4 regions of the Kosakonia sp. N21 genome follow, and region 1 is predicted to be linked to each of the others. Evidence: predicted binding sites of a transcription regulator. Region 1 holds the regulator's gene; each other region holds the start of a gene.
What was found. The regulator PurR, encoded in region 1, represses purine synthesis genes. The targets are predictions, from matches to a motif close to CANGCAAACGTTTGCNTG.
Positions count from the first base shown of each region.

Region 2: the regulator PurR is predicted to act here: its motif matches at 1,417-1,434, upstream of tusA (sulfurtransferase TusA).
Region 3: the regulator PurR is predicted to act here: its motif matches at 1,151-1,168, upstream of pyrC (dihydroorotase).
Region 4: the regulator PurR is predicted to act here: its motif matches at 1,473-1,490, upstream of cvpA (colicin V production protein).

Region 1 is NZ_JBOBHR010000005.1:220,582-223,711, forward strand. Features, by position in the region: gene ACQ3G7_RS14135 (MFS transporter) at 1-750, opposite strand, end outside; gene cydH (cytochrome bd-I oxidase subunit CydH) at 922-1,011, opposite strand; gene purR (HTH-type transcriptional repressor PurR) at 1,309-2,334, shown strand; partial or broken gene punR (DNA-binding transcriptional activator PunR) at 2,331-3,130, opposite strand, start outside.
Region 2 is NZ_JBOBHR010000008.1:123,005-126,134, forward strand. Features, by position in the region: gene ACQ3G7_RS18910 (DcrB family lipoprotein) at 11-568, opposite strand; gene ACQ3G7_RS18915 (7-cyano-7-deazaguanine/7-aminomethyl-7-deazaguanine transporter) at 641-1,306, opposite strand; gene tusA (sulfurtransferase TusA) at 1,494-1,739, shown strand; gene zntA (Zn(II)/Cd(II)/Pb(II) translocating P-type ATPase ZntA) at 1,736-3,130, opposite strand, start outside.
Region 3 is NZ_JBOBHR010000013.1:67,198-70,327, forward strand. Features, by position in the region: gene mdtH (multidrug efflux MFS transporter MdtH) at 1-415, shown strand, start outside; gene ACQ3G7_RS22995 (lipoprotein) at 539-1,099, shown strand; gene pyrC (dihydroorotase) at 1,221-2,264, shown strand; gene dinI (DNA damage-inducible protein I) at 2,339-2,584, shown strand; gene bssS (biofilm formation regulator BssS) at 2,859-3,113, shown strand.
Region 4 is NZ_JBOBHR010000001.1:333,472-336,601, reverse strand. Features, by position in the region: gene purF (amidophosphoribosyltransferase) at 1-895, opposite strand, end outside; gene cvpA (colicin V production protein) at 929-1,417, opposite strand; gene dedD (cell division protein DedD) at 1,671-2,387, opposite strand; gene folC (bifunctional tetrahydrofolate synthase/dihydrofolate synthase) at 2,377-3,130, opposite strand, start outside.

The DNA.
Region 1 (3,130 bases):
GAACCCAACGCCAATCAGTACCAGCATTGCCGTAATAAAGACGGGTGTCGCATCGGTAATGGTTCGCAGAACCGGTGAAATATAGGTATAGAGCGTGAACATCGCCCCTGCCCCCAGCACCGTGGTCAGCAGCGCGGACAAAACCTGCGGGCGCATCAGCACCGCCAGCTCTTTACGCACCTCCGGGCGTTCCCCGGCGCCGCCTTTCGGCAGCGAGAAGAACAGACTCAACATCGCCACAATACCCAGCGCTGCGGTAGCCATAAACGACATGCGCCAGCCAATGGTTTCACCCAGCCAGGTCGCAGCCGGCACACCGCCGATATTGGCGATGGTTAGCCCCATAAACATGGTGGCGACGGCGCTGGCTTGCTTTTCTTTGGCGACAACGCTTGCAGCAACCACCGATCCCAGGCCAAAGAATGCGCCGTGATTGAGACTGGTTACGATACGCGCCAGCATCAGGGTGGCGTAATTCGGCGCAATCGCCGACAACACGTTACCCAGCGTAAAAATCGCCATCAAAAAAATCAGCGCGTTGCGTCTGCCACGATGAGAAAGCAGCAACGTCATTAACGGTGCACCGACCATTACGCCGACAGCGTAGGCGCTAATCAGCATCCCCGCCGCCGGGATAGAAACGTCAACGCCGCGGGCAATCACCGGCAGTAATCCCATTGGGGAGAACTCGGTCGTACCGATGCCAAAGGCGCCAATCGCCAGGGCGAGCAAAGGGAAATTCATTTTCATAAACTGACTCCGGAAAAGCCGTGTCGCTTCGGGACACTGTCGCAGAAGTCAAAAGTATGACATCAATCACAAAAAACTGCCGTTAGCGGAATGACAAAAGAGTATTGCAGAATTGATAACAATGCGGGGAAACGAAAACGGAGGGAGAAACCGGTTCCCCCTCGCGCGGGATCAATGCAGTGCAGCGGTCAGGGCGCCGAAAACGATCAGGCTCAGCACGATGACGGTAGTGAACAGTGAATACTTCAGGTCGGTGCTCATCAATTTTCTCCGTTTTAATTTCCACACAAAAAGTGAGATAGCGCATTTTTGCACAAATAAACGTAAAAATCTTGCAGGAATTAGCACGTCAGACGTTTTATCACTTCCCCTTTTGCTCAAGATCAGACAAAATTCGACGCTAAATTTATTAGCGTACCGGCCATTGACTCCCCTCCTGACGTCCAGTGTCTTTTTCCCGGCGTACCGCACCCCCGATCATGGGTACAGGGTGATTGAAGGCAAACGTTTACCTTATGTATTATCAGGAGCTTGAGATATGGTCTGGAGTGACATCTGATGGCAACGATCAAAGACGTAGCGAAGCGAGCAAACGTTTCCACCACAACCGTATCACATGTAATTAACAAGACACGTTTTGTCGCCGAAGAGACGCGCAATGCCGTGTGGGCGGCGATCAAAGAGCTGCATTATTCACCGAGCGCCGTGGCGCGCAGCCTGAAGGTGAATCACACCAAATCGATTGGCCTGCTGGCCACCAGCAGCGAAGCAGCCTATTTTGCCGAAATCATTGAGGCTGTTGAGAAGAAATGCTTCCAGAAAGGCTATACCCTGATCCTCGGTAATGCCTGGAATAACCTGGAAAAACAGCGCGCTTATTTGTCGATGATGGCGCAAAAGCGCGTAGATGGCCTGCTGGTCATGTGTTCCGAGTATCCGGAATCCTTACTGAGCATGCTGGAAGAGTATCGCCATATCCCGATGGTCGTTATGGACTGGGGCGAAGCCAAAGCCGACTTTACCGATACGGTGATTGATAACGCCTTTGAAGGCGGTTATATGGCCGGGCGTTATCTGATCGAACGCGGTCACCGCGATATCGGTGTGATCCCGGGTCCGCTTGAGCGCAACACCGGTGCGGGTCGTCTTGCCGGTTTTATGAAAGCAATGGAAGAAGCCACCATTTCCGTACCGGAAAACTGGATCGTTCAGGGCGACTTTGAACCCGAATCCGGTTATCGCGCCATGCAGCAGATCCTTGCGCAGACGCATCGCCCGACGGCCGTCTTCTGCGGCGGCGATATTATGGCCATGGGTGCGCTGTGCGCTGCGGACGAAATGGGATTGCGCGTCCCGCAGGATATTTCGGTGATCGGTTATGACAACGTGCGTAACTCCCGCTTCTTCACGCCATCACTGACCACAATACACCAGCCGAAAGATTCGCTGGGTGAAACCGCATTTACCATGCTGCTTGACCGTATTGTGAATAAGCGCGAAGAGTCGCAATCCATCGAAGTGCATCCGCGCCTGATCGAGCGCCGCTCGGTCGCCGATGGTCCGTTCCGCGATTACCGCCGTTAATCCCCTTTTGCGGGAGCCCTTATTCCGGCTCCCGCAGCCATTCCCGATTCAGCGTTTCACTGTCCCCCAGGTACTCAAGAAGCCAGTTCAGTGCAGGTGATGCCTCGTTCTGCTGCCACGTCAGGCAACAAGCGGCATCCGGGAAGGGATTTTCCAGTTCCAGCGCCACCCACTCCCCACGATCGAGCCAGGGTCTGGCAAAATGCGCCGGGACCATTCCCACGCATAACCCTGCTGACAGACAGGCTTCGGATGATTTCCAGTCCGGCACCATCACCCGTTTCTGATTATCCAGTAGCCAGGTAATACGCTTCGGTAACGAGCGCGACGTATCTTCCTGTATCAGCGAAGGCCAGTTACGTAACGTCTCATCGCTTAACGGGCCAGGTAGCGCCGCCAGCGGGTGTCGGCGAGAAACCACACATTTCCAGCTCAGCATACCCATATCGCGAAAAGCATAGCGCCCGCCGACAGGAATGGCTTGCGTTGCGCCAATAGCCAGTTCAACACGCCCGTCGGCCAGCGCATCCCAGACGCCGTTAAACACTTCCTGGTAAACCTGTAGCTCCACATCGCTAAAGTGACGATAAAAATCGACGATCAACTGCCGCGTGCGTTCGGGCCTGACAATGTTGTCCACCGCAATCGCCAGTTGCCCGCGCCAGCCATTGGCAATCTGCTGGCACTGTTGGCGGGTGACCTGCATTTTTTTGATAACAGAACGTCCTTCTTTCAAAAACCAGACGCCAGCGGGAGTTAACTCCACATCGCGGTGACGTCGTTCAAACAGCGGAAC
Region 2 (3,130 bases), on a different contig from region 1:
CGGCGCGGTGTTAATTCACCACGATGGTATTGATAATGTTTTCTGCTGCGGTTTGCGCTTGCTGTTGGTTGTCCGCTGGCAGCGTCACCTGCAGGGTCAGCAGTTTATTATCTACCTTACCCAGTACCACAGAAGACCATGCAGTCTGGCCTTTGGCGGAGATAATGCTGTCGAGCTGTTGCAGGGTCTGGCCTTTCAGCTCAATGGATTTGTTGGTTACCACTTGCAGTTGCGGGTCACGGCTGCGCTGCTGATCTTCCAGGCGTTTCGCCAGTGCGGCGAGATCTTCCTGGGTGTTGTCGCCGACAATCACAATCACTGCTTTCTGGCCGGTAGCGTCGGAATAAACGTGCATATTGTTAGCCTGAGTACCCAGTTTGCCGCTCTGATCGGTCATATCTGCCGGAAGCGAGAAGCTGAGTTTGCCGTCGAGCAGCGTGACGGGCTGGCCGTTGGCGTTGCTTTCAGCAGCAGTACCCTGAGCAGGCTTTTTGCTGTCGCTGTTATCACAGGCCGCCAGCCCCATTACCAGCAGGCCAATACCGACATATTTCACCAGATTGCGCATTGACTTCATCCTTTCAATAAACAGCCATAACGGCTCATCAGTGCATCTTATCATAACTGATAAGCCGTACCTTTAGCTGGCCTGTAATGCGGGAATTTCAGATTTGTCTGCCAGCCTTTTCAGCAACATATTCAAAAGCACACCGTACATCGGCAGGAAGAAAGCGATGCTGATAATCACCTTAAAGCCGTAGTCCACCAGCGCGATTTCCATCCAGTGCTGCGCCATAAATGCATCCGGGCTGTGCCAGAAGGCAATAAAGAAGAACGCAACGGTGTCGCTGGCGTTGCCAAAAACGGTTGATGCCGCAGGCGCCAGCCACCAGCGACGGTTCTGACGCAGGCGGTTAAACACGTGTACATCAAGAATCTGCCCCAGCGCATAGGCCATAAAACTGGCGGTGGCGATACGTGCCACGAACAGATTGAAGTGGGCGAGTGCGCCAAAGCCCTGCCAGGAACCCATATAGAACAGGGAGGAGATCACATACGAAGCCAGCAGTGCCGGAACCATCACCGCGAAGATAATCCGCCGGGCGAGGGGCGCGCCGAAAATGCGTACGGTTAAATCCGTCGCCAGGAAGATAAACGGGAAGCTGAATGCGCCCCAGGTGGTGTGGAAACCAAAAATGGCGACCGGCAACTGGACCAGATAGTTACTGGAGATGATCACCAGCAGGTGAAAAAGCGAAAGCCAGAACAGCGCCTTCATGCGCTGCGAGTGCGAAAATTGCGTCATATTGTGACCTTTTTGGTAAATGGGGTGAGGGAACCCAGTACTTTTTATGCTCTGTTAAACAGAGCCGCCGCATGATACTGCAATCATCACCGGATGCAATGGCTATTTTTAACGCAATCGTTAACCTTGCTTGCGTCACAAAAAAGGCAGCGTAAACTAATGCGGTTTTTTCCGTTGTGAGATGAAAATGACCGATCCGTTTACCACTGCCGACCATACGCTGGACGCTCAGGGCCTGCGCTGTCCGGAGCCGGTAATGATGGTGCGCAAAACCGTACGCAACATGCAGGTTGGCGAAACATTACTGATTATTGCCGACGATCCGGCAACCACCCGCGATATTCCCGGCTTTTGCCGTTTTATGGAACATGAGCTGGTCGCCGGGCAAACCGAGACGCTGCCGTACCGCTATGTAGTGCGTAAAAGCCACTAATCTTTGCGGCGCAACAGGCGCAGGGCGTTGGCGGTCACCAGCACCGTCGCGCCCGTATCCGCCAGCACCGCCAGCCACAATCCCGTTATTCCCAGCAGCGTTGTCACCAGGAATATGGCCTTCAGTCCCAGCGCCATGGCGATGTTCTGCCGGATATTGCTGTGTGTGGCGCGGGCCAGGCGGATCATCTGACCCAGACCGGTCAACCGGTTATGGGTTAATGCTGCATCGGCGGTTTCCAGTGCGACGTCTGTACCGCTGCCCATCGCAATGCCAATGGTGGCGGCTTTCATTGCCGGGGCGTCGTTAATGCCATCACCCACCATCGCCAGCGGCGCATGCTGGTTTAATGCCTGTACGGCACTGACTTTATCTTCTGGCAGCAACCCGGCGCGGAAATCCAGTCCCAGTTCCCCGGCAATCGCCGCGGCTGCACGCGGGTTATCGCCGGTGAGGATCACGCCTTGTACCCCTAACGCATGGAGCGCGGCTACTGCTTCTTTGGCGTCTTCACGCAACGTATCCTGCAACGCCAGCGTCCCCATCACTTCTTCGTCACGCTGTACCACAACCACCGTCTGACCGTGGCTTTCCTGGTTGTTAATCTGTGCCAGTAATGCGCTGTCCAGCATGCCTGCGGCAAGTTTATCCGGCGCGCTGATGCGGATGACGCGCCCGTTGACTTCGGCCTCAATGCCTTTCCCGGCCAGGGCGCGCTGCGCCTGCGCATCGGGAATGGCGAGCTGGCGACGTTGAGCCTCCTGCACGATGGCCTGCGCCAGCGGGTGGGTGGAGCCTTGTTCAACGGCGGCGCTCAGTGTTAACAGTTCCTCTTCGCTGCACCCGCTCAGCGGGTTTAACGCGGCGACCTGCGGTTTCCCGATGGTCAGCGTACCGGTCTTATCAAAAGCGACCTGGCGGATACTGCCCAGTTGCTCCAGCGCTGCGCCGCCTTTGATCAGCGCACCGCGCCGCGCCGCTGCTGCGAGGCCGGAAGTGATAGCTGCCGGGGTGGAGATCACCAGCGCGCAGGGGCAGCCAATCAGCAACAGCGCCAGACTTTTGTAGATCCACTCCAGCCATGGCGCGGAAAACAGCAGCGGAGGCAGGAGGGCGACCAGCAATGCCACCGCCATGATCGCCGGCGTGTAGATGCGACTAAAACGATCGATAAAGCGTTCAATCGGCGCGCGGCGCTCTTCCGCTTCTTCAATCAATTTCAGGATGCGGTCGATGGCGCTTTCGCCCGGTCGGGAAACCACTTCCAGCGTGACCAGCCGATCAACGCTGGTCGCCCCGGCAGGAACCGCCTCGCCGCTGGCGCGTTCAACCGGTACGGATTCGCCGGTGAGCGCGCTTTCATCAAAACTGGCGAATGAAGACAGCAGACG
Region 3 (3,130 bases), on a different contig from region 1:
CTGGAGCGAGAAACGCTTTCGCCTGGAACACCGCCTGATGTTCGGACTGTTGGTGATGTCGTTTAGTCTGCTGCCGGTGGGGATGGTGGGCTCGTTGCAACAATTGTTCACGCTCATTTGCACGTTCTATATCGGGTCGATCATTGCCGAACCCGCGCGTGAAACGTTGGGTGCGCAACTGGCAGATGCCCGCGCGCGCGGAAGTTATATGGGCTTCAGTCGCTTAGGGCTGGCGTTTGGCGGCGCGCTGGGTTATGCAGGCGGCGGATGGTTGTTTGATGCCGGAAAAGCCTTTAATCAACCGGAACTCCCGTGGATGATGCTGGCATTGATAGGCCTTATCACCTTCTTCGCACTGCTGTGGCAGTTTGGTCTTAAACGCCTGCAACAACGGATGCTGGAACCGGGCGCCTGATGATTCTGCAGGCGGAAGCGCCCGCTTCCGCCCGTGCATTCAGCTTTTTCCGCTGGTCTTTGCGCGGCGTGTGACGCATGCTACTCCCCAGGACTGAAGCATCAGGACCACGTTGAGGAACACATGAAGAAAATCATTTTTGCCGCTGCATTAATGTTGAGCGGCGTGCTGGTGGGCTGTAACCAACTGACCCAATATTCCATCAGCGAACAGGAGATCAATCAGGCACTGCAAAAACGTAACGATTTCGCCAAAGATATCGGCGTGCCGGGTGTCGCGGATGCACACATTGTGCTGAACAATCTGGCCAGCGGAATTGGTCGCGAAGAGCCGAATAAAGTGACGCTTACCGGCGATGCGAATCTGGACATGACCTCCCTCTTTGGCAACCAAAAAGCGGTGATCAAGTTGAAAATGAAAGCGCTGCCGGTATTTGATAAAGAGAAAGGCGCGATCTACCTGCAGGAGATGGAAGTGGTCGATGCGACAGTCACGCCAGAGAAGATGCAAACCGTTCTGCAGACGCTGTTGCCTTACCTGAATCAGTCTTTGCGCAGCTATTTTAATCAGCGCCCGGCCTATGTGCTAAAAGAAGACAACAGCAAAGGCGAAGCGCTGGCGAAGAAATTCGCCAAAGGCATCGAGGTGAAACCGGGCGAGATTATCATCCCCTTCACCGACTGAATTCTGATTCTGAGGGCGCGAATGCGCCCTTTTTTTCAGGAAAAAGATGCAAACGAAAACGTTTCCGCATATCCTTAGTGCCCGGCAAAAACAACTGATCCTCACCAGCCGGAGCATTCCAATGACACAACCCCAGGTTTTGAAAATCCGCCGTCCTGACGACTGGCACGTCCACTTACGTGATGGCGATATGCTGAAAACCGTCGTGCCGTGGACCAGCGAAACTTACGCCCGCGCCATTGTTATGCCCAATCTGGTTCCCCCTGTGACCACCGTGGACGCAGCCCGTGCTTATCGTCAGCGTATTCTTGATGCCGTCCCCGCCGGGCACGATTTCACGCCGTTAATGACCTGCTATCTGACCGATAGCCTGGATGCCGACGAAGTCGAGCGCGGTTTTAACGACAATGTCTTCACGGCGGCAAAACTCTATCCGGCAAATGCCACCACGAACTCCAGCCATGGCGTTACCCATATTGATGCGATCATGCCAGTACTGGAACGCATGGAAAAACTGGGGATGCCGCTGTTAGTGCACGGTGAAGTGACACATGCGGAGATCGACATTTTCGATCGCGAAGCGCGCTTTATTGAAACCGTGATGGAGCCACTGCGTAAACGCCTGCCAGGCCTGAAAGTGGTGTTCGAGCACATCACCACTAAAGACGCCGCGGATTATGTCCGAGAGGGCAACGAACGGCTGGCAGCAACGATCACCCCTCAACATTTAATGTTTAACCGTAACCATATGTTGGTTGGCGGCATACGCCCACATCTCTATTGCCTGCCTGTTCTCAAACGTAATGTCCACCAACAGGCTTTGCGCGAGCTGGTCGCCAGCGGGTTTGAACGCGCATTTCTGGGCACCGACTCCGCGCCGCATGCCCGTCATCGCAAAGAAGCCAGCTGTGGCTGCGCGGGTTGTTTCAATGCGCCGACTGCGTTGGGCAACTATGCAACAGTGTTTGAAGAGATGAATGCATTGCCGCATCTGGAAGCGTTTACGTCGCTGAATGGCCCGCGTTTCTACGGTCTGCCGGTCAACGAAACCTTTATCGAACTGGTGCGCGAAGAGCATGTTGTGCCAGAGACCATTACCCTGCCGGACGATGCACTGGTACCGTTCCTTGCCGGAGAAACGGTACGCTGGAACGTGAAGCGTTAAAAATTTTACGCCCCCTGTTGTAATAAGCATAAGTTAACTGTATAAATATACAGTAAATAACGCAGGGGGCTATTATGCGCATTGAAGTGACGATTGCCAAAACCACATCCTTACCGCCGGGCGCCATTGATGCGCTGGCGGGTGAATTATCCCGTCGTTTGAATAATTATTACCCCGATCGTGAAAACAAAATCACGGTTCGCTATGCCGCCGCCAACAATTTGTCCGTGCTCGGTGGTGCAAAAGAAGATAAAGATCGCATAAGTGAAATTTTACAGGAAACCTGGGAAAGCGCTGACGATTGGTTTATCACCGAATAATTTCTCTTTAAGTTTGTTCTTATTGCCGGGTCGCCCCGGCTTTTTTGTTTCTTTGCTAAGCGTTTAATGACGTTGTCGGCAAGTAATAAAATGAGTGATTAAGATCTCGCTCTGTTATTCAAAAAAACGCAATCAGCGTAAAAAAGATGTTGCAGAGTGTTTATTCATTCGATCTATCCTGCCAGTTGTTGGTATACTGAAAGGGCTTCAAAAAAAACACGCATTGAACCTCGAAAGTCGTCGTCTAATTAAACACGCCAAAATGGGGGTTATGATGGTAAAGAATAATGAAGTCATCCAGACCCATCCGCTGGTCGGATGGGACATCAGCACAGTGGATAGCTATGATGCCCTGATGCTCCGGTTGCACTACCAGACCCCAAACAGAGCCACACAGGAAGAGACCGAAGTCGGTCAGACGTTGTGGCTAACGACGGATGTCGCCCGCCAGTTTATTTCGATCCTTGAAGCGGGCATTGCCAAGATTGAATCAGGCGATTACCAGGAAGATGAGTACCGCAGACATTAGAAATAATGCCTCTCAGC
Region 4 (3,130 bases), on a different contig from region 1:
CCACGTCGATATCCAGATCTTCCCATTCGCGGGCAATCTTCTCACCCAGCTTTGTGCCCATGTTGACGCGGGCGCTGTAGACAGAGATTTTGTCGATAAAGGAATCCGGGCGCGCAAAGTAGACGTATTCAAACAGGCACGGATTGCTGACCGGGTTATCCGCACACTGGCGGGTAAACAGCTGGCCTTTTTCGGTGATGTACACCGCTTCGCCTGGCGCGATATCGCGCAGGAACTCAAAGCCCAGCGTATCCAGCGCCACGCTTTCAGAGGCCACCATAAATTCCGTGCGCCCGTCACCGACATCACGTTTGCCCAGCACCAGCGGACGGATACCGTTCGGGTCGCGGAAGGCAACCATACCGTGGCCGATAATCATCGCCACGCAGGCGTAGGCACCGCGGATTTGGCGGTTAGTGGCGGCAACGGCGGCAAAAATATTGTCTGCTTCCAGCGGATAGTGGCGGAAGTTATCCAGTTCGCTGGCAAAAATATTGAGCAGAATTTCAGAGTCAGATGTGGTGTTAATGTGGCGGCGTTTTTCTTCAAACAGCTTTTTACGCAACTCGTGGGCGTTGGTCAGGTTGCCGTTATGCGCAAGCGTAATGCCATACGGGGAGTTGACATAAAAAGGTTGAGCTTCCGAGGCGCTGGAGCTGCCAGCGGTGGGATAGCGCACGTGGCCAATGCCCATGTTGCCCTGAAGACGCTGCATATGGCGGGCTTCAAAAACATCATTTACCAGACCGTTCGCTTTGCGCAGACGGAAACAGTTGTTCGCATCAATGGTGATGATACCCGCTGCATCCTGCCCACGGTGCTGTAACACCGTTAACGCGTCATAAATCGACTGGTTGACCGGCATAACACCGGCGATACCGACAATACCGCACATACGTCTTTTCCTCGTTAAGCCACATCTCAGGGGTTATGCCCTGGGCAAGAAACTCGACGAGCCTTGCAGATAGTCAAAGAACCATCTGATGATGAAGCTGAATTGCGGGATAAGCTGCGACTTTTGCCAGTCTTCGCTTTTCGACAGGCCTGTAAACGTATCAAGAAAGAACAGAATGGCGGCGACGATCAGCACGCCACGCAGCGCGCCAAAACAGATCCCCAACACCCTGTCTGTACCCGACAGGCCGGTTTTCTCCACCAGCGCCCCTAACACGTAGTTAACGATGGCGCCAACAATCAGCGTTGCGATAAACAGCACGGCGATGGCAATCCCATTGCGCACCAGTTCATCTTCAAAGCCCGTGAACCAGACAGACAGGTAAGTGTAGTAATGACTGGCGACAAAGAAAGCACAGCCCCATGTCACCAGCGATAACGCTTCACGAACAAAGCCGCGGATCAGGCTTACCAGACAAGAAAAACCAATCACCGCAATGATGGCGTAATCAATCCAGACCATATGTGTCCCACGATTTTACGCCCTGTCGTCCAGTTCGGGGCGAATTCTAACAGAAAAAGAAAACGTTTGCGTAGGGATTTCCTTCCCGCGCGTAAATAAAAATGGCGCTGAAAAAATATTCAACGCCACGGTTCCGATCGCCTGTCTTTGGTCGTTATTCAGGCTATTTCCCCTCCCCCTGATCCTCTCCCCGGAGGAGAGAGGAACGGGTCCCTCCGCTTTGGCTGAAGGCCGGGTTAAGGGGGCGTAACACTTAGTTTGGCGTATACCCCATTACCACACCGCTTAACCCTGACAGCTGATTGAGTTCGCTAAGCGAGCCTTTCAGCTTATCGCGCGACGCGTCCGGCCCGACCAGAATGCGGGTGATTTTACCCTGAACCGGCGTGGTCGGCGATGTGTAAACGCGGTACCCTGCGCCACGTAATTTGCCAACGATTTCATTGACCTTATCGGCATTTTTCAGCGCACCGAGCTGCACCACATACGCTTTGCCGGTAGGCGTTGGCTTCTCATCCTGCGCTTTTGGCGGCGCGGCAGGCTCTTCGTTCGCCATCGCCAGTTGTTCGCTGGTTTTATCACGCGTGGCCTGCGGTTGGGTCTGTTGCTGCGCCTGCGGTTTTGGCTGCGGTTTCTCAACCGGTTTAGGTTTTGTCACCGGCGGTGTGGTCACTTCCGGATTGGTATTGCCACTGGCGGCAAGCCGGGAGGCATCCAGTGAAGGCGCAGCCGCATCGCCTGCCTGCACCTCTTCCGCAGCCCCTTCCGGCGGCTGGGCAGGCAGCGCCTGCGTTGCAGCCGGCATCATATCGGGTTCGTCGCGATCGCCGGGTTTCGGCACCAATGGGATCGCCGCGAACTCATCCTGGTAATGCTTTTTCTGCCCGTCGAGCAACCCAGGAAGAATGATCACCCCGAGCGCGACAAGCACAATAGTGCCCATTAAACGGTTCTGAAACTTACTTGCCACCGGTTCTCCCCGCGTCCATCGCTTCCATCACATGCGCTACGGTGTGGAACGATCCACACACCAGCACAGTATCACAGGCGTCGGCTTCCGCCATTGCCGCCTGCCAGGCCTGCGCCACATCCGGCCATGCGCGGCCAGAAGTCAAATGCGCCAGCAGCTGCTCTGCCGTTGCGCCGCGCGGCCCTTCCAGAGGGGCACAATACCAGCTATCGACCACCGGCTCCAGACAGGCAAGCGTCCCGGCGATGTCTTTATCATGCAGCATGCCGATAACTGCCAGCACGCGCCCTTTCTTCGGCAACGCAGCCAGTCGCCCGGCGAGGTAACCCGCCGCATGAGGATTATGCGCGACATCAAGAATAAGACGCGGCGACTCGCTCACAATCTGGAAACGTCCCGGCAGAATGGCCTTCGCAATCCCGTCGCGTATCGCCTGCTCGCTGACTGATAGTCGGCTGGCCCGCAGCGCTGCCAGTGCGGTCGCCGCATTGGGTTGCGGCACCTGTGGCAACGGTAAATTGTTCAGGTCACCCTGCGCATCACTAAAGTTCCAGCCGTCGGCATTAACGGTATAGCGCCACTCCGCACCGCGACGCATTAATAATGCGCCCTTTTCCTGCGCCACATCGGCAATGGTGTGCGGCATATCCGGTTCGCCAACCACGGCGGGTTTACCGCCGCGGAAAACACCGGCCTTTTCCCGACCGATGCTTTCGCGATCCGGCCCCAGCCAGTCGGTGTGA